DNA from 4 places in the Enterococcus sp. DJ147D b genome. Region 4 is predicted to be linked to each of the others. Evidence: a T-box and tRNA genes for the amino acid it is inferred to sense, from the RefSeq annotation. Region 4 holds a T-box; the other regions hold tRNA genes.

Region 1 (3,158 bases), 790 kb from region 4:
AGGAGTAGCAAGAATGAATAAAAAGGTCAAAGAATTAGGCAGTGCACAAATCGATGAGATGTTTGATTTGGCTGCTTACGCATTTAATTTTGAAGATACATTTGAACGTCGAGAACGGTTTCAAACCATCGCAGAACACTCGTGGAATTATGGTTTTTTTAATGAAGAAGAACAATTGATGAGTCAAGTGATGGCCACACCATTTCCGGTTACTTTTCATGGAAAAGACCTGTTGATGGCTGGAATCGGCTATGTTGCTTCATATCCAGAGGCGAGAGGACAAGGCGGAATCAATCAAATCATGGAGCGAATTCTTACTGATTGTCGAGAAAGAGATGTGACATTGTCTTATTTAGCACCATTTTCTTATCCTTTTTATCGTCGTTATGGCTATGAACTATTGTTTGAAAAGGTTCATTATGAATTAGCTAGCCGTGACTTTCCTGCAGTCAAAAAAGTACCGGGAAAAATGGTTAGGACTTCATTTGACAAAGCCCAAGAAGCAATAGCTGAGATTTATCCCCAAATGGCAGACAATCAACGTGGTGCAGTAGCACGAGAAGCTTGGTGGATTGATTTTAAATTCCGCCAAAAGAAAGGTCACCAGTTTGCGTTATACTATGATGAGTCTGGTGCAGTGGCAGGGTATTTAGTTTATCGCTTGGAAACACCAATTTTTACTATTGTCGAATGGGGTTATTTGACACATACTGCGTTTCAAGCACTTGCTCGCTTTATTGGTTCACATAGTGGGGCGTTTGAAACATTTGCGTTTGCTTGTGGCTATGCTGGGAATAATCTGAATGCACTACTTGCAAATCCTTTTGCAAAAACAACAATCACACCTGATATGATGGGAAGAATTGTTGATATAGCTAAATTTTTAACCGAATATCCGTTCCCGAAAACACAAGGTGCTTTCGCTATTGAAGTAACGGAAGATGCTTATGCACAATGGAATGAAGGTATTTTTGAAGTGGTCCTAGTGGAGGGGGAAGTTCGGGTCAAGCAAGTAACAAACTCCATGTTACCAAGAGTCAGTGGAACGATCCAAAGTGTAACGCAATTATTCATGGGATATAAAAAAGTTCAAGAATTGGTTTTCCAAGAAAAATTGACTTGTTCAGAAGCGTTAGTTGAAAAATTGGCGGAACTGATTCCAGATCAAAAACCTGTTTTAAATGATTATTTCTAAAAGAAAAAGAGTCAGGCAAAATGCGTACGCGCTTTGCCTGACTCTTTTTACTTTTCATTTGTTTATGAAATTTTTTGTTCATGTTTTATCACGGACACAATCAGTTCCTACTGAGTCGGTTTTTTCTTAAATTTGAATTTTTTGCTTGGTGATTGAGGGTGATCTTCTTTATGTTCTTGAATAGCAGCTTTTGAAATTTTTTCTTCATCTTTCTTTGAGGCGTCGAAACGTTCCGCATAAATTTTTTCTTTTGGCTCTTCTGTCATCAAAAATTCCTCCTAAGCATAAGTTTTATTTATATTCTAAGTGTAGCATCAGCGAGTAGTAGATGGCGAATAGTTTGCTTTTGGGAGGGAAAATCAAGAAATATTGTCTTTTATCAGGGGAAGGCTTGCAAGAAAAAATCAAAACAGCTACAATAACTCTGTTGGACTTAAGTTGTTCAAAGTAATTTTTATGTTTTAATCAATCGTTAAAAAGTTCCCTTAGTTAAATGGATATAACAAGTCCCTCCTAAGGATTAGTTGCTGGTTCGATTCCGGCAGGGAACGTAGAAAGAAGCTTCTAAACCAATGTTTAGAAGCTTCTTTGTTGGTGTTTTTGTTCAAAAGGTTCCCCATCTGTTTCAATTAATAGCTTTTAATCAGCAGGCTATTAATTACAACTTACTAAATTGCATCTAAAATTTAGATAAAAGTGTCAAAAGCTCCTCCACATAGTGCTGTAGAGGGGCTTTTTATCAGGTGAATAATCTAGGAAAACTATGCCCAATCACCATTTCTGAAAATTGGAACAGTTGAGCCATCTTCACGAATGCCGTCAATCGCCATTTTATTTGAGCCAACCATGAAGTCTACATGAGTTTGGCTACGGTTCAAACCAGCATCTGCTAGTTCTTCTTCAGTCATTTCTGTTCCACCTTTTAAGTTGAATGCGTAAGCCGATCCAAGTGCCAAGTGATTTGAAGCATTCTCATCAAATAAGGTGTTGAAGAAAATGATTCCAGATTGTGAAATTGGTGAGGGATCAGGAACAAGAGCAACCTCACCTAAATGACGTGCACCTTCGTCTGTATCCAATAGTTTTGCTAAAACTTCTTCACCTTTTTCAGCAGAAAACTCAACGACTTTTCCGTCTTTGAAGGTAAATTTCATTCCTTCGATAATAGTTCCAGCGTAGCTTAAAGGTTTAGTGCTAGAAATAAATCCATCCACACGACGACTATCAGGAGCTGTAAAGACTTCTTCGGTAGGCATGTTTGCCATGAATTTTTCGTTGCGTGCATTCAAACTACCAGCACCCTCCCATAAATGGTTTTTTGGTAGACCAATAACCAAGTCGGTTCCCGGCGCCGTGTAATGTAGAGCGGTAAATTGTTCTTGATTTAATTCATCGGCTTTTTTCGCTAATTTTTCATCATGATTTTTCCAAGCAAGCACAGGATCATCTTCATAAATGCGAGTCGTTTTGAAAATTTCATCCCAGAGTGCATCCACTTGTTCTGACTCAGGTAAGTCAGGAAAAACTTTAGCTGCCCATTGTTTACCTGCAGCAGCGACAACTGTCCAGCTAACTTTATTTGCTTGAGTTGCTTTACGCAAATTCATCATCGCTTTACCAACAGCAGTTTGGTAGCTTGCTACACGGTCGCCATCGACGCCAGCTAAAGAGTCAGGGTCAGCAGAAACGACACTAATCCGACTCGCGCCTTTTGCTACCCAATCATTTGTTTGATCGATTTTATATTGTGGAACATTTTCGATGCGATCTGTTGCTGCGTGAGTTAGAAATTCTTTTTGAATAGTATCATCTGTCCATTGTACGATGACTTCCGCAGCTCCCAATCGGTATGCTTCTTTCGTGATCAGGCGTGCTAAGGGTGCTTGGTCAACGCTGATTTGTAAAACAACTGTTTGACCTTCTGAAACATTGATTCCGGTTTCAGTGATTAGGCGTGCATATT
Region 2 (3,158 bases), 880 kb from region 4:
TATGTGCGACCACAAAATGCGGAAGATATTTTAGTTGGTGATGTGATCACTTATTATGAAAATTCTGGTGAGCGAGTGAAAACTCGGCGTGTGATTGCGGTAGGTGATAACCAAGAATATTTTTATACAAAAGCAGATACACAAACACAAGTCGAATCAGGCAGGATAAAACCACGGAGTGTGATCGGAAAACCAGTTTTTCAAATTCCTTATATAGGTGCTTTATTGTCTAAAGACAGTTTCTCAAAAATGAATTTTTTATTTTGGGGCGTGGCAATTTGTTTAACTGCAGCTACGACATGGAACACGATAGATGAATTTCGAAAAAAGAAAAATTGTAGAATCATTTGATAAAGAACTTCGTTCGACAGAATTTCTGTCGAACTTTTTTTGCCTAGAAAACTTTTAGTAACTTGTACAATAAATTTGTTCTAAGTATAATGTTGGAAAGAGGAGGAGAAGTATGCGCAATGAAATGATGCATCGTCCAGTTATCAAGGAAGAATTACTGGATTTTATGCGAACACAACAAAAAAAATTACCTGGTGAGTTAGGACAGCTTGAAGAAGAGGCGCATGAGGCAGGCGTTCCTGTTATTCCTCATGAAACGGTACTCTTTTTGAAATTTTTCCTTGGTCAAATGAAACCAGAAAATATATTAGAAATTGGTGCTGCCATTGGCTTCTCATCTAGTTTGATGGCAACTTCTATTAGTGAAGTAGGCCATGTCACAACGATTGATCGTTTTGATGTGATGATTGAAAAAGCAAAAAAAAATTATGAACGTCTTGGTTTGACGGAAAAAGTAACGTTGCTTGAGGGACAAGCAGCCGAAATTCTACCAACATTGACGGGTCCATACGATTTCATTTTTATGGATAGTGCAAAGTCAAAATATATTGAATTTCTTCCGGAATGCTTGCGTCTATTAAGAAAAGGTGGTGTTCTGATGGTAGATGATATTTTTCAAGGTGGCACAATTTTACTACCTGATGAAGAAATTCCAAGAGGAAAACGGGCAATTCATCGTAAGTTAAATGAGTTTCTAAAAGTCGTCATGAATCATCCGGAACTAACATCGAGCATCTTGCCATTGGGTGATGGGGTAATTCTGATTACTAAAGAATCCGATGATGTCTTCTTAACCAAAGGTGAATAAGCGATAAAAGTTAAGAAACTGTTGGTGTTAAAATAAAAGAATTACTTGGCTGGGCAGTTGAATTCCCAGCCTTTTTATGAAAATAGTTTAGCTAATTCTCGAATGTGATTCTTCATAAAAAGATCGGTAGAAAAAAAGTTTAATTTGGGTTTTATGATTTCGTTAATTTTAAAAAAAAAATTTTTGTAATTAAATAACTGAATTCTTATTGACAGAATCTTTTTGTTTCTCTATAATTACCTTGTTGCGCTAATTCATGTAATGAACATGTGAGGTCATAGTAGCTCAGCTGGATAGAGCATCCGCCTTCTAAGCGGACGGTCGGGGGTTCGAATCCCTCCTGTGACGTAGAAAAACCGTTAGAAACGTTTGTTTCTAACGGTTTTTCTTTATTGTTGTGCCAAACTTGTGGCAAAAAAATTTTTACTCAGTTAAAGTTAGAAAAAGTTGGGTTAGCTAGCTTTTTTTATATGTTTATTTGATACTTCAAAATAGATAAGAATTTAGCGGAAAATAATTCGTATTATTAACAAATAGCTAGATGTCTTTGAGAAAATAGATACAAAAATAATCCATTCAGAATACCAAAAAATATTATTAAAATAAGGAGAAAAAATATGTTGAAGTATAAAAAAGCTGTGCCAGATGATTACACTAAAGTGTTAGAAGTTTGGGAAAAATCAGTAAAAAAAACACATGATTTTTTATCACAAAAAGATCTTGAATTTTATAAAGCAGCTATTCCAAATTACTTGGATGCTGTGGAATTACTATTGTGGTACGAGGATGAACAGTTGATAGGATTCAGCGGTACACAGGATGAAGAGTTAGTGATGCTATTTCTCGATCCAGAATTTATTGGAAAAAAATTTGGCAGTAAAGTGTTGAGTTGGTTACTAGAAAATAAAAATATTCAAAAAATAGACGTAAATGCACAAAATAAAAACGCCAAAGCATTTTATTTGAAACATGGATTTACAATTGCTTCAGAAGATGAAACAGATGGTTTTGGAAAAAATTATCCCATCCTTCATTTGGTTAAACAGAGGGAGAATGAGTAAGAAGGAGTACTCAAATAAACAAGAAACAATGTTTAAGATTGAACTTATCCAAGCTTTTGTTGAACGATTTGGTTTGAAGAGCAACATTGTTTTACGGATAGCTGAGGAATTAGCGACTATTTTAGCTGATTTTCCATTTACAGCAGTTGAAATCCAGACAGTGAGTAAGCAGTTGCCAGCGGTCGAGCACGTGTATTTTCATGGCAATAACGAAGTCGATGTATCTGTTGTAGAAAAACTGGCTGAGGAGTTTCTAGCGGAAGATAAAGTTTTTGTTGGAAAAAGAGAAATTTATTTTTTTGAGCGCGCAGAGTAGTCGGAATTCTAAATTAGAAACAAAATTGATAAAACTCGATGAGTCCTTCACTGTCCGTAATTGAAAAACCTTAAATAAAATCAACGAATTATTGACTAGCTGACTTTTTCACAGCAAAAGGCAAACAATTGAGTAAAAAATTGAAATCAACAAGAGGACAATCAACAAAGAAGTTTGTTGGTCGTTCTCTTGCTCTATTTTTTCTAATTAGTTTTCTTACAATTTTTTAGTCATAGGAATAGAAAAGCTGATGAATAATAAAGGACTTTGTGAATGTTCTTACTTTTAGACTAAACTTATGCTATTCTAATGATTGTATTTTAAGAAATTTTCATGAAAAGGAGTTTGTAGGTTGTTCAAAAATTATCGTTTGTTGTTAAAAAAAGAATTTTCAGGGTACGATTTAGCAAAGTTTCAAAAAGATTTGTTGGCAGGTGTAACAGTTGCAGCAGTTGCGCTGCCTCTTGCGTTAGCGTTTGGAGTTTCGAGTGGTGCTGATGCCGCGGCAGGGCTGATTACTGCAATTTTAGCAGGTGTTATCATTGGTGGATTGTCAGGTGGTTTTTATCAAATTTCTGGACCAACTGGTGCAATGGCAGCAATACTAATGTCTATTGTAGCG
Region 3 (3,158 bases), 400 kb from region 4:
CTCGCTCTGTCATCCCCATACTTTCAGATAAGCTACGTCGACCAATCGGCTGCATCCAATAAATATTCCGCAAAATTTTATAGCGTTCTTGAAGAACTTCAATAATATCTGGTGCAACGGATTCAATCATTTTCAATTCATCTAGCATAGCGATCTCCTTAGTTGGACTATAAATGTCCAATGTAGACTCAAAACGACCCATGTACGATAAAAAATAAAATTGATTGTTTTACTTTCTTTTTTCATTAAAAGGAAAACTTCAACCTCACATGCGTTAGTCTAACAGTTTCTGGATAACTTTTCAACTAAAAAAGACTAGAAAAGTGAAATACTTTTACTAGCCTTTCTTTTTTTATTTATCATACCGTTTTCTTTTTGATGAACTCGGGATTCCCAAAAGATCTCGGTATTTTGCAACGGTTCTTCTTGAAATCACAATTTCTTCTTTTTTTAGAAGCTCGACTAATTTTTGATCCGACAAAGGCTTCGCCTTATTTTCTTGGTCGACTAACTCTTGTAGTCTCTTCTTTGCCATCTCGGCGGATAAGTCTTCCGTTCCAGCCGAGTTGTTACTTGCTATGCGAGTCGTAAAAAATTTTTTCAGTTCAAAAATACCAAAAGTTGTTTCCAAGTATTTTCCATGAACAGCCCGACTCACAGTTGACTCATGAACGTCAACTTCTGAAGCCACTTCTTTTAAGGTCAATGGCTTAATGGGCCGATTAACATCGATAAAGAAATCTTTTTGACGTGAAACGATTACTTGCGCAACTTTTAAAATCGTATCACCACGTTGCACCATCGTTTTTTGTAGCCACTCAAATTCTTGTTTTCGCTCTTTCAAATAAGTAGCTGTTTCTTTATCTGCTTTTTGATTCATTTGTTTGAAATAGTTTTCTTGAAAACGAATAGTTGGTTGACTTGTTCGATTTGAGACCACTTGAACTTCATTGTCGTCGTGGACCAAAACTTTCACATCTGGAATTATATAAAGTTCATGACTGTTGTCGAAAATTCTACCAGGACTTGGTGATAATGTTTGAAGATAGTCAAAAATATGTTGGACCTCGCTAAGTTCAATTGAGAATTTTTGTGCGATTTCTTTCCATTTTCGTTGGACTAGTTCATCAAAGCATTCCTCCAAAACGATGTAAGCTAATGCTGGAGCAAAATCGTCTCGTTCTGTTTGTAACATTAAACATTCTTGAAGATTTCTAGCCCCTACTCCTGCCGGTTCTAGCTGTTGGATCAACGTCAGTGCATCTAATAGTTGGATTGCTGATGCACCTGTATCTTTGGCCGCATCCGCTAGATCAATTGTTAAAAAACCATTTAAATCAATATATTCAATCAAATACAAAATCATTTTACGTAAAAATGTATCACGGTAGTTCAAATGTACTTGGTCAATCAACGATTCAAACAATGATCCCTTTGTATCAGGAATTTGATTCAGATAGCTTGTTTCTTCTCCATCATAATTGTTGCTTGTTTTTTTGTAGTCTGGTTGCCATTCTGGTTCGACTACTTCAACCAAAGGATTTTCTAGCGCCTGATTTTCAACAAAAGCTAATAATTCTTCACTATTATATTGGAGGATTTGGATTGATTGCTGCAATTGCTGAGTCATAGCCAATTTTTGCGTTTGTTGTTGTTTTTGTGAAAAATTCTGTTGAAATTTCATTTTTTTGCCTTATCCCCTTGTAAATTATTTTTTGGTTGGTTACAATTATGCCAGTGCTTGCGTCCTTAGTGTAGTGGATATCACGTAAGATTCCGGTTCTTGAGACGGGGGTTCGATTCCCTCAGGACGCGTTCAATAGCCATTTTAGCATAATTTAAGTATCTTTGCTTTCTATATTTTAAAGAAGAGGTTATGACAGAAGCAGTTGGCTTCTCCTTTCCTTGTGGAGTTTCGACTTACTTTCGAGGAAGTCGCGTCTGAAACATCATGTATTGAAACAGGGGCTGTGACAAAAGTATTGTCACAGCCTCTGTTTGTTCTCTTTTACCATCGACAAAAAAACCAACCAGCCATTTTCCAGCTAGTTGGTTCTGATCCTACATATACATTTCTTCAATTAGAACGTAGCGCTTTTCAAGTAAAGGATGTCATTACTCTGTTTTTTCAGAAAATTCTTCATTGTCATACTCTTCATCATCATCTTCATCGTCTTCGTCTTCGATAATGCTTAAGTCTTCTTCAATGTTCCCTGGTAATACTTCTTCATCGTCGCTATTGTCATCCGCACCGATTTCTTGTAGATCAGAGTTGTATGCTGCGATTTCTTCATCGTCGTCATCATCATCTTCAAATAAATCATCATCATCTTCATCAGACAAGTCAGCATCTTCTGGGTCATCATCGTTATAGTCAATTGCATCTTCATCATCATTGATAAAGGCATTCACTTTTTTGCGTTTGCGGCGACGAGGTTTATCTTCATCTTCTTCGTCAATTCCATGATTTACTTCTTCATCAATTGAATCAATTGCGTACCATGAGCGCAAGCCCCAACGGTTGTCGCCTAAAGAAATAAAGCTGCCGTCAATATTTAAGTCAGTATAAAACTGTGCTAATGAATCACGAATATCTCCATCTGTTTTGCCAAGATAGTTTTGGATTTGATTAACTAAATCAGAAAAATCCATCACATCACCATGTTGTTCTAAAATCGCATGTGCAACTTCGATCATTGATAATTCGTTTTTGTTTGCACCTTCAAATACACTAATTTCCAATCAGGACACGTCCTTTCACAGTCTATCCCTTATCATACAAAATCAACGATAAAAAATCAAACTTTTCTTTTAAATTATGCTGTAAAATCTAAGGTTAAATAATATTCACCTAATTTTTCTTCCCCCATAAATAAATCATAGGCAATCACAATGTTTCCTGAAGCTGGTCGATCTTTTAGACTAACATGCAATTCATTCGTAAATGTTTGAATCAAGATCATTCCGTAAGGTGTTTTATAAGCTGTTTCTAAACGTTCTTTGTAACCAAATTTAAGGCGCATTCGCATTTCTCCTGCTCGAATCAATTGAACATGGCCATCAGGAATGATTTTGATTGTCACAGGAACTTCTTGCCCTGTTTCTTCTTGAACTTCTTTATACCGTATGTATAACGTATCGCCAATTTTTACCATTTG
Region 4 (3,158 bases):
AACGATGTCTTTGTTTTCCAAGTCTGGATTTTTTTCGCTAATTTGTTCTTTTGCAGAATCGATTGCTTCATTTAAGACTTCTTCAAGTAAGACAATTTTGCCTTTACGTGTGGATAATTTTTTACCGCCTTGGGTAATCAACCCAAATGGAATGTGATGCATTTCATCTGACCAATCAAACCCAAGTTCTTTCAAAACAGCTTTTAATTGTTTAAAGTGATAGCTTTGTTCATTCCCAACAACGTATAAAGATTGTGCAAAATCATACGTACGTTTGCGGTAAAGTGCCGCAGCCAAATCACGAGTGATATAAAGTGTTGCACCATCTGATTTTTTGATCAAGGCAGGATTTAAATCATAAGCAGTTAGATCAACGATTTCTGCACCTTTATCTTCTTTTAATAAATGTTTTTCTTCTAAAAGTTCTACGACTTCATCCATCTTATCATTATAGAATGCTTCACCATTCAGTGAATCAAAACGAACTTCTAGCAAATCATAGATTTTATTGAATTCCTTCATTGATTCATCACGGAACCATTGCCATAATTCAATGGCTTCTGCATCGCCTTCTTCTAGACGTTTAAACCAAGAACGTGCTTCATCATTTAATTCTGGTTCAGTTTCGGCTACTTCATGGAACTTCACATAAAGACGTAATAATTCATTGATTGGTTCAGCTTTGACCGCTTCTTCTGAACCCCACTTTTTGTAAGCAACGATCAATTTACCAAATTGTGTTCCCCAGTCACCTAAGTGATTGATCCGAATGGGTTGATACCCAATTTTTTCTAAAATAAAACCAATTGAGTTTCCGATAACTGTCGAACGTAAGTGTCCCATTGAGATTGGTTTAGCAATATTTGGTGAAGACATATCGATTGGTACCGTACCTTGATTACCAATTGTGCTATCACCATAATGTGCTTGTTGTTCTACTACTGCTTGTAGTACAGCTTGGCTAATCGCTTTTTTATTCATAAAGAAGTTTAAGTATGGTCCAACCACTTCGATTTTTTCAAAGTTTTCTGGTGCAATTTTTTCAGCTAAATCTGCTGCAATTTGTTGTGGTGCTTTACGATAGATTTTTGCTAATGAAAAAGCTGGAAAAGCAACATCCCCATGATCAGCTGATTTTGGATTTTCTAATAATTGTTGTACTTGTTCAAGTGTCAAGTCGTCTTTCACTACATCATAAACGGCTTTTGCAACTAAGTCTTTGTTATTCATTTAAGTTCCTCCTAAATTTTCCATGATTGTTGAAGACAATAAAAAAAGTCTCTAGCAATCACAATTACTGTGATTGCTAGAGACGAGATTACCCGCGGTACCACTCCAGTTGTCTTATCCACTAAGACCCACTCAATCTGTTATCGGTAGATGACCGTCCGCTTTGATTCACTCAAAGGCAGAAATTCTCCAAGTGCGCTTCGTTGTGTTTTCTTCATTCGGCTCCCACCAATCACCCGAACTCGCTCAGCAAGAATCAGCACAAGTACTCTCTTGTTCAACAAATCATAAAAGTATTAAACTGTTTTGAATTATAACAGAAAAAAACATTTCTGGCTAGCTCCTTTATAAAAAAAACCGCCCAGATGGTCTAAAGGAGAAGAAACTCCACCTGGGCAAAAATAGCTATAAATCATTTCGTTTACACGAAAGACTTAACAAATTAATCAGCAACAACAATCGTTCCTTCTTCAGATGCCAATAAGTTTTCAATGTTTTCTAAAGAAGTGATGATTGCTTTTGCTTTTGGTCGAGCTTCTACAAATTGAATAGCTGCTTCAACTTTTGGCAGCATACTACCAGGAGCAAATTGATCTTCACTGATATATTGTTTCATTTCTGAAATGGTTACAGTTTCCAATTTCTTTTGATCAGGTTTTTGATAGTTGACATAAACATTGTCCACGCCAGTTAAAACAATCAATAGATCAGCATCAATGATTTCTGCCAATTTTTCTGAAGCAAAGTCTTTATCGATTACTGCTTCACGACCTTCTAAGCCTGTTGCTGTTTCAACTACTGGAATGCCACCACCACCAACAGAAACAGTAACTACACCTTGATCAACCAACGCTTCGATTACACGCGCTTCTTTGATTGAAATTGGTTTTGGTGAAGCAACTACTTTACGCCAACCACGACCAGCGTCCTCTTTAAACGTGACATTTGAATCTGCTTTCATTTGTGCAGTAGCTTCTTCTTCTGAATAGAATGGACCAATTGGTTTTGTTGGATTTTTGAAAGAAGGATCGTTTTCATCTACGATAACTTGTGTGACTAATGAAACGACATCTTTGTCAATACCTTTTTGTTTCAACACTTCACCCATTGCATTTTGTAACCAATAGCCAATAGAACCTTCTGTCATTGCAACACAAGTATCTAATGGCATTGCTGGTGTTTTCTCCGAATCAGCTGCTTGTTGTTGGATCAATAAGTTACCAACTTGTGGGCCATTTCCATGAGAAATGATCAACTCGTCACCTTGTTCAATAAATTTCACTAAGTATTTTGCTGTTTCCATCAATGCTTCTTGCTGTGCTTTTGCACTTGCATCAGTTGATAAAATCGCGTTACCGCCTAAAGCGACAACTACTTTTCGATTTGCCATATTATTCGCCCTTTCTTCAGACAATGTTAATCAATGACAAAACGAGGCAGCAAGCACTCGCGTCCTCTGCCTCGTTTTGTACATGAGATGAATGTGGTTTATTAAACGCGAGGGATAAACAAGTTGCCTAATGTTGCAGCCATAATTGCTTTGATTGAGTGCATACGATTTTCAGCTTGTTCAAATTGACGTGCATATTTGCTACGGAAGACTTCGTCTGTTACTTCCATTTCAGTAATACCAAAGCGTTCTTTCATTTGTTCACCGTAAACAGTGTTCGTATCATGGAATGCTGGTAAGCAATGCAAGAAAATCAAACGATCTGTATTATGTGTTTTTTCAACCATTTCCATGTTGATTTGGTAAGGTTTCAACAGTTTGATGCGTTCTTCAAATTTGTCTTCTTCACCCATTGATACCCATACGTCTGAATAAAGTACGTCAACACCGTCAACACCTTTATCAACATCGTCAGTAATCATTAGTTTTGCACCTGATTTAGCTGCAAAGCCTTCTGCTAATTTCACGATTTCTTCTT

The links. The T-box of region 4 lies ahead of argS (arginine--tRNA ligase). A T-box ahead of a tRNA ligase gene usually reads a tRNA of that ligase, here a tRNA-Arg.
Region 1: it has a tRNA-Arg gene. The T-box ahead of argS (arginine--tRNA ligase) is inferred to sense a tRNA for this amino acid. The anticodon was not compared.
Region 2: it has a tRNA-Arg gene. The T-box ahead of argS (arginine--tRNA ligase) is inferred to sense a tRNA for this amino acid. The anticodon was not compared.
Region 3: it has a tRNA-Arg gene. The T-box ahead of argS (arginine--tRNA ligase) is inferred to sense a tRNA for this amino acid. The anticodon was not compared.

Annotation. Positions count from the first base shown of each region.
Region 1 covers NZ_CM177104.1:1,759,768-1,762,925, reverse strand. Annotated here, with positions in the region: gene AC4BD1_RS08375 (GNAT family N-acetyltransferase) at 14-1,195, shown strand; gene AC4BD1_RS08370 (hypothetical protein) at 1,303-1,461, opposite strand; tRNA gene AC4BD1_RS08365 (tRNA-Arg) at 1,675-1,746, shown strand; gene AC4BD1_RS08360 (aminopeptidase) at 1,957-3,158, opposite strand, start outside.
Region 2 covers NZ_CM177104.1:1,845,008-1,848,165, reverse strand. Annotated here, with positions in the region: gene AC4BD1_RS08745 (signal peptidase I) at 1-351, shown strand, start outside; gene AC4BD1_RS08740 (O-methyltransferase) at 464-1,159, shown strand; tRNA gene AC4BD1_RS08735 (tRNA-Arg) at 1,434-1,507, shown strand; gene AC4BD1_RS08730 (GNAT family N-acetyltransferase) at 1,777-2,220, shown strand; gene AC4BD1_RS08725 (DUF1697 domain-containing protein) at 2,213-2,536, shown strand; gene AC4BD1_RS08720 (SulP family inorganic anion transporter) at 2,889-3,158, shown strand, end outside.
Region 3 covers NZ_CM177104.1:571,586-574,743, reverse strand. Annotated here, with positions in the region: gene AC4BD1_RS02810 (sugar-binding transcriptional regulator) at 1-202, opposite strand, end outside; gene rpoN (RNA polymerase factor sigma-54) at 353-1,684, opposite strand; tRNA gene AC4BD1_RS02800 (tRNA-Arg) at 1,744-1,815, shown strand; gene rpoE (DNA-directed RNA polymerase subunit delta) at 2,116-2,742, opposite strand; gene AC4BD1_RS02790 (YwiB family protein) at 2,817-3,158, opposite strand, start outside.
Region 4 covers NZ_CM177104.1:969,353-972,510, reverse strand. Annotated here, with positions in the region: gene argS (arginine--tRNA ligase) at 1-1,230, opposite strand, end outside; T-box leader at 1,306-1,520, opposite strand; gene arcC (carbamate kinase) at 1,673-2,620, opposite strand; gene argF (ornithine carbamoyltransferase) at 2,722-3,158, opposite strand, start outside.